Regions from separate parts of the Shewanella sp. KJ2020 genome, predicted to be linked through region 1. Evidence: predicted binding sites of a transcription regulator. Region 1 holds the regulator's gene; the other holds the start of a gene.

Region 1 (8,218 bases):
CTCGATCTCAATACTATGATAATGACCTCGGACCGTATCATTTATGTCACAGGGAAAGATTTTCACATTCAAGGGCAAGGCCTTTATGCCGACCTAAACGCGCAGGAAGTGCAATTGACCAGTCAGGTAGTAGGAACCTATGAAGCAAAATAACGTATTACTTGCCAGCCTAATGCTAATAATCAGCATGGGCGCCTTCGCAAAAGTGGATGATCTAAAGCAGGAAGTGAAAATCAAGGCTGTGAGCCAAACCGCGGATATTAAAAACAACCAAATCATCTTCTTTGGCCCGGTAGAGGTCACCCAAGGCTCGATTAAAATCAATGCACAACAGCTGCGCGCATTTTCGGCAGAGGGTGAAAACAGTAAAATTTTGGTGGCTACGGGTAATCCTGCAACTTATACCCAAATTTTAGACGATGGTCGCCCCGCCTCCGCCAGCGCGAAAGAAATTCGCTACGAAATGGCGACTCGCACCCTAACGCTGACGGGTTCTGCTTCCCTAGATCAAGCGGGTAGCCAAGTGACGGGAAATCTCATCCGTTACAACATCACCCAGCAAAAACTGATCGCCGAAAGCACGGGCAGCGGCAATGATCGAGTGATCACTATCATCCAGCCCGAAAGCTATCAAGATGATGCCAAGCCAGAAACCCCGGCGGATAAACCTGTGAAGAAACAGCAGGATTCTAAATGACCCAGATCACCCTAAGAGCACAAAATCTGGCGAAGAGCTATAAGAGCCGCCAAGTCGTTAAGGATGTCAGCCTAACGGTCAAAACGGGTCAGGTCGTTGGCCTACTCGGCCCGAATGGTGCCGGCAAAACAACCACTTTCTACATGGTTGTCGGGCTAGTTAAAAGCGATAAGGGCCATATCTTTATCGACGATGACGATTTAACCGCCGACCCAATGCACCTGCGTGCCCGTAAAGGGATTGGTTACCTGCCACAGGAAGCCAGCATCTTTCGTAAACTCACAGTGCACGACAATATCATGGCGGTACTGCAAACCCGTAAAGAGCTAAAAGCTGAGCAGCGCGAGGAAGAATTGGAACACTTGCTCGAAGAGTTCCATATCACCCATATTCGCGATAGCCAGGGCATGTCCTTATCGGGCGGCGAACGTCGCCGCGTCGAAATTGCCCGCGCATTAGCCGCCAACCCTAAGTTTATTTTGCTCGATGAACCCTTTGCCGGCGTAGACCCTATTTCAGTTATCGATATTAAAAAAATTATCGAGCAACTTAAGAGCCGTGGGCTGGGTGTCTTGATCACCGACCACAATGTGCGCGAAACATTAGATGTATGTGAACATGCCTATATCGTGAGTCACGGAAACCTGATCGCCGAAGGCACACCCGCAGAGATCTTAGACAATCAGCAAGTTAGGGCTGTGTACTTAGGTGAACAATTCAGGCTATAGTTACTGAAATGGAGCCAATGACCATTAAATTTAACATCATCCGGCTCCCTTCATAATGATAACAAGCGACCTCATTCTAAAATAATAACCTAGGGATCAGCGGTAACATGAAAGCGTCACTCCAGCTCAAACTGGGTCAACAGTTAACTATGACGCCACAATTACAGCAGGCCATTCGTCTGTTGCAACTGTCGTCATTAGAACTGCAGCAAGAGATCCAGCAAGCCTTAGACTCTAATCCCCTTCTCGAGCTGGAAGAGGAACAATTTGACGCACCTAGCGAACGCAACCAGACCCTAGCCGATACCGATTTCAGCGAGTCCAGCACTCTGCCGCCCGAACAGGATAGCTCCACGGTCGACACGGCGGAATCTTTGACTAAAGAATCTATGCCGGACGAACTCCCCATGGATACCACTTGGGATGAAGTCTTTACCGCTTCACCGAACTCGGGTCCAGGTGGCAGTCGTGAAGACGATATGCCCTTCCAAGGTGAAACCAGCGAAGGCCTATACGAACATTTAGAATGGCAAAAGAACCTCACGCCCTTTTCTGAAACCGATTTAGCGATCGCCACCGCCATTATTGATGCCATCGACGATCAAGGTTATCTCACCCAAAGCACCGAAGATATTCTCGAAGCCATGGGCAATCCAGAAATTGAACTAGATGAAGTAGAGGCCGTGCTTAAACGCATTCAACACTTCGACCCCGTTGGCGTGGCCGCGAGGGATTTAAGCGAATGTCTGCTTATCCAGCTATCCCATTTTTCGCCCGATACACCGCATCTCGAAAATGCCCGCATGTTGATCAGAGATCATTTAGATCTGATCGCCGCCCGTGATTTTAGACTGTTAATGCGTAAGACAAGACTCAAAGAAGATGAATTAAGGGACGGCATTGCCCTGATCCAGACGCTCAACCCTCGTCCGGGTTTATTGATCACCCCAGTGGATGAAGAATATGTCATCCCCGATGTGTCAGTATCAAAGAAAAATGGCCGTTGGGTGGTGGAGCTAAACCCAGACTGCATGCCAAAAATCAATGTCAATCAGCAATATGCAGCTATGGCACGCAGCACTAAGAGCCAAGCCGATAGCCAGTTTATCCGCGGCCATCTGCAAGAGGCTAAATGGTTTATCAAGAGCTTAGAGAGCCGTAACGAGACCCTGCTCAAGGTGGCGAACTGTATCGTCCAATATCAGCAAGGTTTCTTCGAATACGGTGAAGAAGCGATGAAGCCAATGGTACTCAATGATATTGCCGAAGCCGTTGAAATGCATGAGTCCACCATTTCTCGGGTGACCACCCAAAAATACATGCATACCCCTAAGGGACTTTTTGAACTAAAATACTTCTTCTCAAGCCATGTCGGGACTGACGATGGCGGCGAGTGCTCATCCACCGCAATCAGGGCCTTCATCAAGAAACTGGTTGCCGCGGAAAACCAGAAAAAACCATTAAGCGACAGCAAGATGGCACAACTTCTGGCAGAACAGGGGATAAACGTAGCCCGCAGAACCATTGCGAAGTATCGAGAAGCTATGCTTATTCCCCCTTCTAATCAGCGTAAAAGTTTATAGCCTACAGTGGATATCGGAGGACGTTTCTATGCAAATAAACCTAAGTGGACACCATATAGAGATTACTGAATCGTTACGGGCATATGTAGAGGAAAAGTTTTCAAAACTTGAACGTCATTTCGAACAGATCAATAATGTGCACGTTGTGCTCAATGTTGAGAAAATGCAACAAATTGCCGAAGCGAGAATTAACCTCACCGGTGGTGAAGTTTTTGCAACTTCAGAGCATGCAGACATGTATGCTGCCATAGACGTCCTGATAGACAAACTTGACCGTCAGGTTATTAAACACAAAGAGAAGTTAACAAAACACTAACCATGGAACTTTGTACCATACTGCGGCCGGAGTGCACTACCTGCGCCACTCCGGGCAGTAAGAAAAAGGTACTGGAACTCATCAGTGACTTAGCCGCTGCCCAGTACCCTACCCTCTCATCTCAAGAGATATTCGAAAGCCTTGTGGCGCGCGAAAAGATGGGGAGCACAGGTATAGGTAACGGTATCGCCATTCCACATGGTCGATTAACCGATATAACACAACCCATTGCGATACTCGTAAAATGTGAGGAGCCGATAGCCTTCGATGCTATCGATAAGCAACCTGTCGATATTTTATTTGCATTGCTCGTACCTGCGGATCAATGTCAGCAGCATTTAAGCACTTTGTCCTGTATGGCCGAAAAGCTCAGCGACAAACAAGTATTGAAACAATTGCGCAAGACGCATGATGAAACGGAACTCTATCAGGTAATCACTGGATGAAACTGGTCATAGTGTCAGGGCGCTCGGGCTCAGGCAAATCTGTCGCACTAAGAGTGCTTGAAGATCTCGGCTACTATTGTGTTGATAATCTCCCCTTGCCTTTGATTGGCAGCCTGCTTGAACAGCTCAAGGGCAGTAACGATCTCGTCGCCATCAGTGTCGACGTGCGTAACCTGCCTGAGCAAGATAAAGTGCTGGTTAAACAGCTTGCCAATCTTCCCGAGGGCACGGAGCTAACCAGCTTCTTCCTCAATTCTAGCGATAAGATACTGCTTAAACGCTATAGCGAGACCCGCCGCTTACATCCTTTATCTAAGAGCCGTGTTTCACTGCAAGAAGCCATTAAGCTTGAAGGCAAACTGCTCGAACCCCTATCGCAGCAAATGGATCACTACATAGATACATCGAACTTGAATATCTATGAGTTAAGCGATCAGGTCAGGCAGATTTTGCTCGGCAGTGTCGATAAGGAATTAGTGATCAACTTCGAGTCCTTTGGTTTTAAGCACGGCATGCCCACCGAAGCCGACTTTATGTTCGATGTGCGCTTTCTGCCAAATCCCCATTGGGAACCGGAACTGCGCCCCCTCACTGGCTTAGATGAACCCGTCGCCGAGTTTTTAAATCGCCAGCCACTGGTCAATAAATTCATCTGGCAAATCGAGAACTTACTCGAAACTTGGTTACCCCACTTAGAGCGTAATAACCGTAGCTATCTGACCATAGCGATCGGCTGTACGGGTGGACAACACAGGTCGGTTTATGTCGCCGAGCAGCTCGCCAAACGTTTTAGCAATGGCAAACATAAAGTGAATGCGCGTCATCGAGAGTTGAGCCATGCCAAAGCTTGAGCGCCAAGTCACCATTTGCAATAAACTCGGTTTACACGCCCGCGCCGCCACTAAATTGGTGGTGCTGGCATCGGAGTTTGATGCGACTATCACGTTAATCCAAGGTGATAAACAGGCCTCAGCCGCCAGTGTACTGGGTTTATTGATGCTCGAAACCGGTAAGGGCAAAACCATTAAGCTGATTGCCGAAGGCCCAGATGCCGCGCCCGCCCTCGATGCCATTTGTGCGCTCATTGACGCTAAGTTTGACGAAGCTTGCTAACCCTAGAATTTAGGGGTTACTAGTAATATCTTAGCTTACATTTCATTTTTTATTTCAATGAGTTGAAATCAATTCTCACCAACTTCATTTGTCACTCGACCTTATCCATCCCGCTCAATTACAATATGATACTTTTGTTCTTTTACCAGATATCTGCTCAACATGGTTGAAGTTCCAAAACTGGTAGGCCACAGGTTCACAATGCAATGGAGGATAAATGCCCGTAGAAGCTTCTGACAGCCATCAAGTAGGGCAACGCCTCGACCAACTGAGTCAAGCTCTGAGTAGCGGTATGTTTGTCCATGTGCGGCAAATGCTGCAAAACATGGCCCCTTCCGATATCGCCCTTATCCTCGAATCTTCGCCCCCAAAGGCGAGGCAAGTGCTGTGGCAACTGATTGACCAAGAACTGTTAGGCGATATTCTCGATGAGTTGAGCGAAGAACTAAAAGATCCCTTGATCAGCGCCATGAGCCCAGAACGAGTCGCTAAGGCGACCGCCAGCATGGACACTGACGATCTCGCCTATATTCTGCGCAGTTTGCCAGACACTGTGTATAAGCAAGTGTTGCAATCCATGAGCCAGCAAAATCGTCAGCGTGTTGAACAAGCACTGTCTTACCCGGATGAAACCGCGGGCAGCCTAATGAACACAGATACTGTGACGCTCAGGCCCGATGTCAATATCGACGTTGTACTGCGTTATCTGCGCCAACGTGGCAGTCTGCCCGATACCACAGATACCTTATATGTCGTCAATAAACAGGACAAAGTGCTCGGCGGTGTTAGGCTTGCCGATCTGCTTACCTGCGATCCCAACACCCATATCAGCAGCATTATCGACACGGATATCGAGAGTATTCCCGTTAACATGCCCGACAGTGAAGTCGCGCAGTTGTTCGAACGCCATGACTGGGTTTCTGCGCCCGTGGTGGATAGCGAGGGCAAGTTACTCGGGCGTATCACTATTGACGACGTGGTCGATGTGATCCGTGAAGATGCCGAGCATTCCATGATGGGAATGGCGGGGATGGACGACGACGAGGACACCTTCGCCCCAGTGCTTAAAAGTACCTTTCGCCGCTCACTCTGGTTGACGATTAATCTGTTCGCCGCCCTGCTCGCCGCTTCGGTCAGTAATATGTTTGAGGGAACAATCGAGCAATTTGCCACCATCGCGATTTTAATGACCATAGTTCCAAGCATGGGTGGTGTGGCAGGCAATCAAACCCTCGCACTCGTTATCCGCGGTATTGCCCTTGGGCATATAGGCCAAAGTAACGCCCGCTGGCTGATCGGCAAAGAACTCGCCATTGGTTTCCTCAATGGTTTGATGTGGTCGATTCTGGTATTTATCGCGGTACTCTTCTGGAAGGATGACTTAGCACTCGCCAGCCTGATCGGTGGTGCCATGCTGATCAATATGACCATTGCTGGGCTTGCAGGCGCGAGTATTCCATTAATATTAAAACGACTTAAAATCGATCCTGCACTCGCTGGCGGCATGGTACTCACCACAGTCACCGATGTGATCGGCTTATTCGCCTTCCTCGGTTTAGCAACGCTGTACCTGATGAATTGATGCACTAATGCACTAATGCACTAATGCACTGATGCACTGATGCACTGATGCACTGATGCACTGATGCACTGATGCACTGACAATTTGAACTAATAACAAAAACGGCACCCTTTCGGTGCCGTTTTTTATCCCGCCGAAAACCGAAATAAAACTATTTTTTAGGGGGCTGAAAACCATAGCTGCTTAGAATCGCTTGACCTTTTGCGGAGAGAATAAACTCAGCTAACGGCGTAGCGGCAGTATTAGCACCTTGCAAAACCACTAATCCATAGTCGGCACCTACGGCGAGTTCCACCGGTAAGTCAATGATTTTTAGACTTGGTACTTCTTTTTTCGCCAACACGGCATTAGTGCAATAGGTTAAAAACACATCCGCTTGCTTGTTTTCCATCACCCAGCCATAGGGATTGCGATCCTTCGGTGGCTTAGCACTCTCAGGGCCGCCAGTCAGTTGTAATGCTTTAGTCTCTAACGCAGCTTTCGCATTGGGCTTTACCGCCTCAGCCTTAGCAAAAACGGCCCAGACATAGTCGCCCGCGGGATCGGCTTTCGGCGTTGAGGTGCCGACTTTGACCTTAGGATCTAACAAGGTATCGAGTAGCGTCGCACTCGTCACTTGAATATTGTCCTGGGCAATGGCGCAGAGTTGATTGCGGGCAAACATTTGCACCTTTTGCCCCTGACCCGAATCCACTAACGCCTGCGGATGTTTCATATTCGCCGAGGCAAAGATATCGACTTTTTCGCCCTCTTTAATTCGTGTTAACAGTAAGCCAGAAGGCGCATATTGCGCGGCAACACTCACCTGTGACTCGGCTTGATAAGCAGCAATAATATCCTTCATCGCCGCCTTTAAGCTGCCAGCGGCGCGCAGTTCAATAGGTGCGACTCCTGTGGTCACTTCGGTTTTCATCTGTGCTCCTTGCACTGCAGCAGCCATAATTACTGGGCTTAAACTCAAAGCTACTAACACATTTTTGCTTATCATAGGCATATTCTCCTCTGGACGGTAAATATCATTCGTGTGACTTATCCCCATACAGAACGTGAAATCGATAAAGGGATCAAGCTGAACTCACCCCAAGGCAAATCGCTGTGGTGTGATTGTGGTGTAGATCACCCAGAACACAGGTTAGAGAGGACAAATTGTCTAGCTAAAATCTGCGGGACACTTATGGCTAAAATCCCTAACACGGAAACAAAAAAGTCGCCCGCAGGCGACTTTTAGCAATAAGCATGATGATTAACAGGCTTACTAACCCGTTGGCGTTAATACGATTTCAACACGACGGTTTTGTGCACGGCCTTCGGCGCTCGCATTAGAGGCGATAGGGCTCGCTTCACCCATACCCTGCGACTTCACTCGAGCCGAAGCTACGCCTTTACCCATCAAGTAATTACCCACTTCACTCGCACGTACCTGCGACAGACGCAAGTTGTAAGAGTCCGAGCCACTGCTATCGGTATAACCTAATACGTTAAGTTGGGTCTTACTGTATTCCTTTGCCACCACGGCAACAGAATTTAGCACACGCTTAGCGCCATCACTTAGCTCGGTTTGATCTACACCAAAGGTCACTTCGTTGGGCATATTAAGAATAATATTGTCACCATTGCGGGTTACGCTTACGCCTGTTGATGCGAGTTGTTGGCGCAATTTCGTTTCTTGTACATCCATATAGTAACCAATGCCACCGCCAACGGCCGCACCAGATGCAGCGCCAATTAAGGCACCTTTGCCGCGGTCGCTCTT
Region 2 (8,218 bases), on a different contig from region 1:
GCTCTGTTTATGTACGTCCCTAAGACTCGTTTGAGTATAGGCATATTAATTGCTTACATCTTATTATCGATAAATACGGTCGAACCTGAGTCAAACTTCTGACACCGATCCCTAGGTTAAACAGGTATCATCAGCTTCGAACTTGGTAAAAGTATAGGTGCATTCTGGCGTTACAAGCTAGTCTCTTCATTATGAAAGTAAATTTAGTCTGTTTTTTGAGTCTTATCGCCACGTTAATGCCAATAACCGCTTCGGCAGAGCCCACTGTGCCTACCATATCGGCGATATCCGAATTAGCTAAAGTCCTTATTCGTGAAAAAATATCGCCACCCGACAATGCAAAAGTGAATATCGCCCCCCAAGCGATTGATGAACGAATGTTGCCGTCAGTCTGCAACACCCCCATTAAAGTCGAAATGGCGACGGAACGTGAAATCAACCGGAACAACACAGTCAAAGTCAGTTGTGATACGCCGGATCTTGCCTATCCTTGGCAAATATTTATCTCGGTTCGCGTGGATATTTTATTTCCAGTCGTCGTTGCAACACAAACCTTGGCACCAGGGGAGCTTATCAACCCAAGTCAAATTGAAGTGCAATATGTAGATCAAAATAGTTTACGTGGAATGCAATTTGATGATCCTAGCCAACTTTCTGGAGTGCGCGTTAAGCGCCGAGTTGCCAAAAACTCTCCTATCTTTGCCAATAATCTTTGCTTTGTCTGTAAGAATGATGCCGTCTCTATTTATGCACGCTCTAGTTCTTTAGTATTAAAAACAATGGGCGAAGCCCTGCAGGATGGCAATAAAGGTGACCAAATAAGAGTTAAAAATAGCAGTTCAAACAAAGAATTAGATGCTATAGTCATAGGCATTGGCGAAGTTGAAGTTAGAATGTAAAATACGCTAAAGCTTTTCTGTAAGCTGCCGATACCCCAGTTAAGAAATCCCGTATACCCGACGCTGGAGCCTAACATGGCAATTGATATTAGCAAACTCAACACCGGAACCACTTCGCAAGTACGTTCAGGTACAACAAAGACAAGCAGCGAACAGTCTGCGCAGGTGGCAGCTAAATCTTCGCCACCACAAAGAAGCGACTCAGTTGTCATTACAGCTCAAGCTCAGCAATTACAAGGAGCTCAAACTAAAATGGCAAGCTTACCTGAAGTCGACCAAAAGAAAGTGGCCGAAATTAAACAAGCCATTGCCGAGGGCCGCTATAAAATCGATCCCGAAAAATTAGCCGCTAATATCGCCAGCTTTGAAGCTGAGTTAAATGACCTTAATAAAGAGTAACTATGACTGAAATAGCTAAACTGGTTGATTTACAACAAGCCCATTTGGCTGTTCTTAAGCAAATAATACTCAAGGAAAAAGGCGCTTTGGTTGACCAAAACGCCGATTTGCTATTGTCGCTTGCCACTGAAAAATCCAACTGCCTTAAAGACCTTCAAGCAAACGATAACCTTATCGCCCAACATAGCGATAAACCCCTGCTGACTCAGCAGAGGGAACTGACCCATAAAATGGCGGCGATTAAAGAAGCCTTAGCTGAATGCAAAGAATTAAACGCCCAGAATGCCAGTCTGATAGAAATGAATTTAGCGAGCCTAAATCGTTTCGCCCAAGCGCTACAAGCCAGCCGAAATGCCACTAGCCTCACCTATAACGATAAAGGCAAAACCTCGACCATTTCGAGTTTAGGCAATGACTTAAAGGCGTGATAAGCCCCCTTCTTTCCAGCTTTTTTGAAATATTCCCATGGCAATGCCAAAGAAAAGCCGCACAGATGTGCGGCTTTTCTTTGGTTATCGAATTCGATTTACCGTACTAGTGTTAACGTCCTGCTAGTGTTAACGTCCTGTCGTTACCGTTTTGCTAAAAGTAAGTCACTTCTTTAATCCGCTGTGGACGGCTCTGTTGTTGATACAACTGCCATACCTTAGCAAAATCAAGTTCTAATTCAGTAACATAATGCTCACCTGCCGGATAGCTCTTTACGACTCGCGCACCACGGATCAGCCCAGAAACCGACGCTTTAACATTATCGTCAGTCAACATCCAATCACTCACACTGCTGTTGGCAGTAATGTTTTGACCGTAGACTTGTTCGGCTAATTCACGATAAGCGACAATTTTAGAGGCTTGCATCGCCATCAGCACTTTTTGTGACTGTTCCTTCGCAGGTTGGGTCGCTAATGGCGCATAACCAATAGCAGTCAACTTAGGGAAACTGGGCGGCGGAACATCTTCCCACTGTACATATTTATCTTGGGTTGCACAGCCGCCGATTAACAGCACCATCACCAGTAATAGGTAGCGTTTCATTTTCCATCTCCTAACACACGCACTTCATTCATACCAGGGCTCGCCTGACGATATAAGATGCCATCCTGCGAGATCACTTGCTCCGATAGCTGCATATAATTGCCAAGTTCTTTTTGTGTCACAAAAGTCTGTGAAGTTGAAACCACACGGTTATTACTCACATTCACAATACGCGCATTAATTGCCATGCCATTCGTTGTGAGGCTCATGGTAGACACCAGAAGATGCTCCACGGGAAGATTTGACGACAGTTTTTGCCAGTCCCGCGTCAAAATAAAGTCCCCATCCGCAGTCACCCGCAGTCCATCACCTAAATTCAAATCCACCACATTGAATTGAAACTGATGTAAGGATGTCATCAGCCCCTGTTGTAGCTGCTGCGCCAGAGCATTAGTGCTGCTCATATCCCCCACTAACACGGGAGTCGCGACGACTATGGGCTGATCCGAACGCAATGCATCATTTTGCTTAACCAATTCAGTAACTATTCGTTGGGATAAATGATTGATCATCGCCGTTGGCGGTAAACCATTGCCATCCACTAAGCTAGGTTTCGGTGGCGCAACGGGCTGAGTTACGCATCCACCTAACATCAATAATGTCAGGGGAATGATCACTTGCTTTAGCATTGGGTCTACCTCATTTATAAAAATACCGACAATGGTATGACTCACAGGTTTATGCCATAAAAAACTGCAAATTTCAGACCAAAGCTAAGAGTTGATCTGAACATTAAGCTAAACATTGCACTGAAATAGTCGATGTATACGCACTTTATCGACAAAAACAGCGAAAACTTTATCTAAAGTTCCCATCGAATAAGGCACAGAATTTGCTTTTAGCGGTAGATAAGAGGAAATGTCAGTAAACCGACTTCCTAAAAATTGACAGCAACACAGCGTTAAGGACTCATCGATGCACATATTAAGATCCGCTTCGTACATTATGTGGAGCCTTGCATTGCTCGCTATGCCTGCAAAAGCAGAATGGGTTGAAGCCAGTGGCGAAGCCTTAATCACCAATAGCAATATCGCCCAAGCAAGGGAAGAAGCCATTAACCAAGCGATAAGCTATGCCACCCTCAGCACGGGTATTCAAATTTCCAGTCAGCAGCAAACCTCGAACGGTAACCTGACACAGAATAACTTCGCAATAAACCGCAATGCACAGGCCATCAGTATTCAGCTAGTGAGCGAACGCATCCAAGGCAACAAAATCTATGTCTCACTCAGGCTCGATTTAAATGATGATCCGTCTCAGCAATGCCCGGCAGGGCAACTCAAGGCGGCAATCCTCATCCCGCAGGCGCAAATGAAAGATCGAGCACAGCTAAGATATGGGCAACTGTCAGGATTTGAAGAAGCTATCTCCGAAAAACTCGCCAATAGCATCGATGGCTATTCCTCCACCAGTTTTACCCACTTGCATGCCACAGAAAGACTCGATATCGACCAAGAATTAACCGACGTCCGCGGTTATCGACTACCAAGCTGGTTGAGTGAGATCACCGACAGCCAATATATTTTATTGCCACAAGTTATTGATATTTCAACAGAGTCAGTAAAATCGACCTTTATGGGATGGTGGGATGAAGTCCCGCAGAGGCAGTTCCAATTTAAACTCGCCCTCTACCACGGGATCAGTGGAGAAACTGTCTGGAGCAAAACCTATAGCACTTCGGCCCCCTGGGAATTTGAAGAGCAAGCCATAGTCTCCCCTAACAGCGATAAATTCTGGCGCTCGGCCTATGGTAGGAATATCAACCAGTTAATGCAAGAGACAACTCGAGATCTAGACAACACACTCAATTGCCGACCGCTACTCGGTCAAGTTGTCAGCCACCAAGCCGATAGGATCATCATAAACTTAGGCCGCAAACACGGTATTCGTGTCGGGGATAAGTTCCAGATCGTTTTACAGCAAAATTTACCCGACAGGCTCAATGAAATGCGCGCCATAGCAACAAAAAGCCGCGCTACAGTAAAAATTGAACAAGTGAGCGAAGAAAGCGCCACCGCCGTACTCGTAGACCAAAATGCGGCTTATAATGTACAGATAAACGACATCGCGCTTAAGATTTAACCAATTAAATCATAAGCCTTTTAATCAGAGATAAAACCAGTATAATCACTATCGTCTCTTCATAGCTCAACAGGATAGAGCAGCCGCCTCCTAAGCGGCCGATCGGGGTTCGAGTCCCTGTGGAGAGACCAGTTCGCAGGCTTCTCTTGATAATTTAAAAATACTTTCAAGGATACCGTTAATGACTGTACTTTTTGATGACAATTTAGAAGTTATACACAGACGTTGGCCATTACTAAGTCAGATACTCAAAACTGCTTCAGTCTCAGATTTAAATGCCCATTTAGTGCAAGGTCGTGAGCAAACCATTAGCGTTAATGGTATCCAGTTAAGTAGTCGTCATAACCGTATTGCAGAAGCACAGCTTTTAATTGGTCAATTGCCAAGAAATTATAGCAGGGCCACGGTTTATGGCGTCGGTATGGGTGATGTACCCACAATTCTCGTACAAAACTCTACTATAAAACGCATTAACATATGTCTGCTTAACGTGAATCTGTTTGCCCTATTATTGACTTACACCGATCAAAGAGAATGGTTAAGCGATCAACGCCTAGAACTGGAATATCAGCCTCAACAAAACCGATTACCGCAACACTATATCGCGATTACACCTGAATTATTACTGAGCAGTGATGAAAATGCTAGGCTGCGTGACTTACTCGCATTTAATAATAACATTACCTATGCCAATAAAAAGCATAACAATGTTGATGCTAAGCTTAAGCAACGGATGATAGAAAATCTTGCTACAATAAAAAAAGACAGTGATGCTGCCGATTTAAGTTCCTACTACCAGCCTAATAAGACCTTAGTTATAGCTACAGGCCCAACATTAGAGCAACATTACACTTATCTGAGGGTGCAACGGGCGTTACCAGAGTCGACTAGGCCACTAATGATTAGTGTTGACACCGCATTAAAAGCGTTACTCAATGAAAATATTATCCCTGATATTGTTGTTAGTCTAGATCAACATATATCACGACAGCTATTACCAGACAACATCCCCACCAGTGTGAAACTAGTCTATTTCCCCAAGTCACGACAGGATGTATTGCAATGGTGGCCTGGACAACGTTTTGCCGCCTATTCGCTGAGTCAAGTCTATGATGAGTTATACCAACTAGCTCCTAAATTACGCTTATTTACTAATGGCAGCGTAATTCACCCTGCCATAGATTTAGCGGTACACCTAAAAAGTCAAACTATTATCTTATTCGGTTGCGATTTTAGTTATCCGCATAATAAGACTCACGCCTTCTGGCAAGACGGTGAGTTGGGCATATCTATAGCCCATGCAAAAAAACACTGGGTAATGAATGGTTATGGGGAAAAAGTTGCAACTGATCTTAGTTTTCGTGGATATTTACTAGCATTAGAAAATTATATTTATTCTAAACCACATGTGAAATTTTATAATGCAAGCTTAGATGGCGCCACCATTAATGGCGCTCCATATCAGGAGTGTAAGTCATGAATAATAAACCAATTGACATACTCACCATGAAATTAATATCTACTGCTAGTAAGTTTCGATTAGGCTATGAAGCCGATGGTTCACATGATTTTGCTCATTGTATAGACCAGCTTACCCCCCTGCTGCCGGAACTAACAAATGCAGTGGCTGTTGCACAATTATTTCGTGAGATGCTTGCAGAACAAGAACGCCACGACTGGCTTGCTTTGGCTGACAGTCTTGAATATGACTTACCTCTGCTTTTAAAAGCGTCTTTTAAACAATAATCACACCGCACTTATAGTAATCTGGTCCATTTTTTGCATTTATTTTATGCCGTAAGTCGAACTAGATTCATCATCTGAATACAAAAATAAGATAAAATTTAGTTCTTTGTATAGTAACTTAGATTTTCTGGCTCAATGTGGCATAAGCATATCCAACACCAATAGGATCCCCAATGACGGACATTTTGAAATTGATAGGAAGGGAGAGCGCACTTTTCGTATCAGACATCAGCCATCATAATCCCTTGTTAAATCAAGAGGTCAATCGCTCACGTTTTCTCGTTATCGGTGGCGCTGGCTCTATTGGTCAAGCGGTTGTTAAAGAAATCTTTAAACGCTCTCCGCTCAAGTTGCATGTTGTCGATCTCAGTGAGAATAACTTAGCCGAGCTGGTCAGGGATATACGTAGCTCCTTTGGCTATATTGCGGGTGACTTTCAAACGTTTGCCCTTGATGTCGACTCCATTGAATACGAAGCTTTCATCGCTAGCGATGGCCAGTATGATTATGTCCTTAATCTCTCTGCACTTAAGCATGTGAGAAGCGAGAAAGACCCCTTCACCTTGATGCGCATGATTAACGTCAATATTCTTAATACTGACAAAACGATTAAGCAATCGATTGCCAATGGTGTTAAAAAATATTTTTGTGTTTCTACCGATAAAGCGGCGAACCCTGTGAATATGATGGGGGCATCAAAACGTATCATGGAAATGTTTTTGATGCGCGGCAGTGAACAGTTGGCTATTTCTACTGCACGGTTTGCCAATGTTGCCTTTTCCGATGGTTCTTTACTGCATAGCTTTAACCAACGAATGTTGAAACAACAACCCATAGTTGCGCCAACAGATGTAAAACGCTATTTTTTGACGCCTCAGGAGTCTGGGGAGCTTTGTTTGATGTCATGTATTTTCGGTGAAAATAGAGACATTTACTTTCCCAAGCTCGATGAGTCACAACACCTTATCTCCTTTGCCGATATCGCAACCCGCTACCTGTTAACTCGTGGTTATAAAGCCTATATTTGTAACAGTGAAGATGAGGCAAGAGAACTCTCATTTACTTTACCAGCCAAAGGCTTATGGCCGTGCTATTTCAGTGTTACTGATACCTCAGGTGAAAAGGATTTTGAGGAGTTTTTCACTGAAAAAGAGACTCTGGACATGGATAGCTTTGCTGAATTGGGCATTATCAAAAATGAGCTCCAGTACGATGCCAAGTTAATCGCGTTTTTCGAGCAGCGTATTCAAGCTATGCTTTTAGAAAAATCATGGACTAAAAAACAGTTATTGGATCTTTTTTTGTTAATGTTACCCGATTTCGCCCATAGGGAAACGGGAAAGTCTCTCGATGAAAAAATGTAAATTCGCTAGATTCTAAAGGTAGCAACCTAATGTGGTCATTGATTGAGTTTATTCGCGACACTTATCAAACCAATGAGTTTATTCCCTTACATGCGCCAACTTTTCCAGGGAATGAGCAAGCTTATGTGGCAGAGACTATTACTAGCACTTTTGTGTCTAGCGTTGGCCGATTCGTAAACGATTTCGAGCGCAAAATCGAAACCTTTACCAAATCACCTAAAGCGGTTGCGACCTCTAGTGGTACGAGTGCTTTGCATACGGCCCTGTACATGGCTAATGTGAAGCGCGGCGATCTCGTTATCACACAAGCGCTCACTTTTGTGGCGACCTGTAATACCTTATACCATCTAGGTGCTGAACCCATTTTTATCGATATTTCAACAACGAGTCTCAGTCTATGCCCTCAAGCTGTCGCCGTTTATTTAGCCGAAAATGGCATTATCGATGAACACGGAAAATGCATCCATAAAAAAACTGGCCAAACAATAAAAGCGCTATTGCCGATGCATACTTTTGGCCATCCAGCACAACTGGATGAATTACTTCAGATTTGCCAACAGTGGAATCTGGTCTTAATTGAAGATGCGGCAGAAAGTTTAGGCTCTTACTATAAGGGAACACACACAGGTACTATGGGGGATTTTGGCGCCCTGAGTTTTAATGGCAATAAAATCATCACCACTGGCGGCGGAGGTA

What was found. Region 1 encodes sigma-54, which starts transcription at its own class of promoters, with help from an activator protein. Its sites were predicted from a motif close to GTTGGCACGNNNNTNGNNT; they were not measured.
Region 2: MJO46_RS18545 (flagellar assembly protein FlgT) is a predicted target of sigma-54. The motif match lies at 3,150-3,168, and genes of this name have one in related genera.

Annotation. Positions count from the first base shown of each region.
Region 1 is NZ_JAKUKD010000014.1:14,229-22,446, forward strand. Features, by position in the region: gene lptC (LPS export ABC transporter periplasmic protein LptC) at 1-153, shown strand, start outside; gene lptA (lipopolysaccharide transport periplasmic protein LptA) at 140-697, shown strand; gene lptB (LPS export ABC transporter ATP-binding protein) at 694-1,425, shown strand; gene MJO46_RS08755 (RNA polymerase factor sigma-54) at 1,533-3,008, shown strand; gene hpf (ribosome hibernation promoting factor) at 3,037-3,324, shown strand; gene ptsN (PTS IIA-like nitrogen regulatory protein PtsN) at 3,327-3,770, shown strand; gene rapZ (RNase adapter RapZ) at 3,767-4,621, shown strand; gene MJO46_RS08775 (HPr family phosphocarrier protein) at 4,608-4,883, shown strand; gene mgtE (magnesium transporter) at 5,101-6,465, shown strand; gene MJO46_RS08785 (molybdate ABC transporter substrate-binding protein) at 6,617-7,453, opposite strand; gene MJO46_RS08790 (OmpA family protein) at 7,721-8,218, opposite strand, start outside.
Region 2 is NZ_JAKUKD010000032.1:138,167-146,384, reverse strand. Features, by position in the region: gene flgA (flagellar basal body P-ring formation chaperone FlgA) at 192-899, shown strand; gene flgM (flagellar biosynthesis anti-sigma factor FlgM) at 975-1,298, shown strand; gene MJO46_RS18560 (flagella synthesis protein FlgN) at 1,301-1,726, shown strand; gene MJO46_RS18555 (LPP20 family lipoprotein) at 1,881-2,330, opposite strand; gene MJO46_RS18550 (FlgO family outer membrane protein) at 2,327-2,959, opposite strand; gene MJO46_RS18545 (flagellar assembly protein FlgT) at 3,246-4,412, shown strand; tRNA gene MJO46_RS18540 (tRNA-Arg) at 4,468-4,543, shown strand; gene MJO46_RS18535 (motility associated factor glycosyltransferase family protein) at 4,594-5,892, shown strand; gene MJO46_RS18530 (hypothetical protein) at 5,889-6,158, shown strand; gene MJO46_RS18525 (UDP-N-acetylglucosamine 4,6-dehydratase) at 6,332-7,522, shown strand; gene MJO46_RS18520 (LegC family aminotransferase) at 7,552-8,218, shown strand, end outside.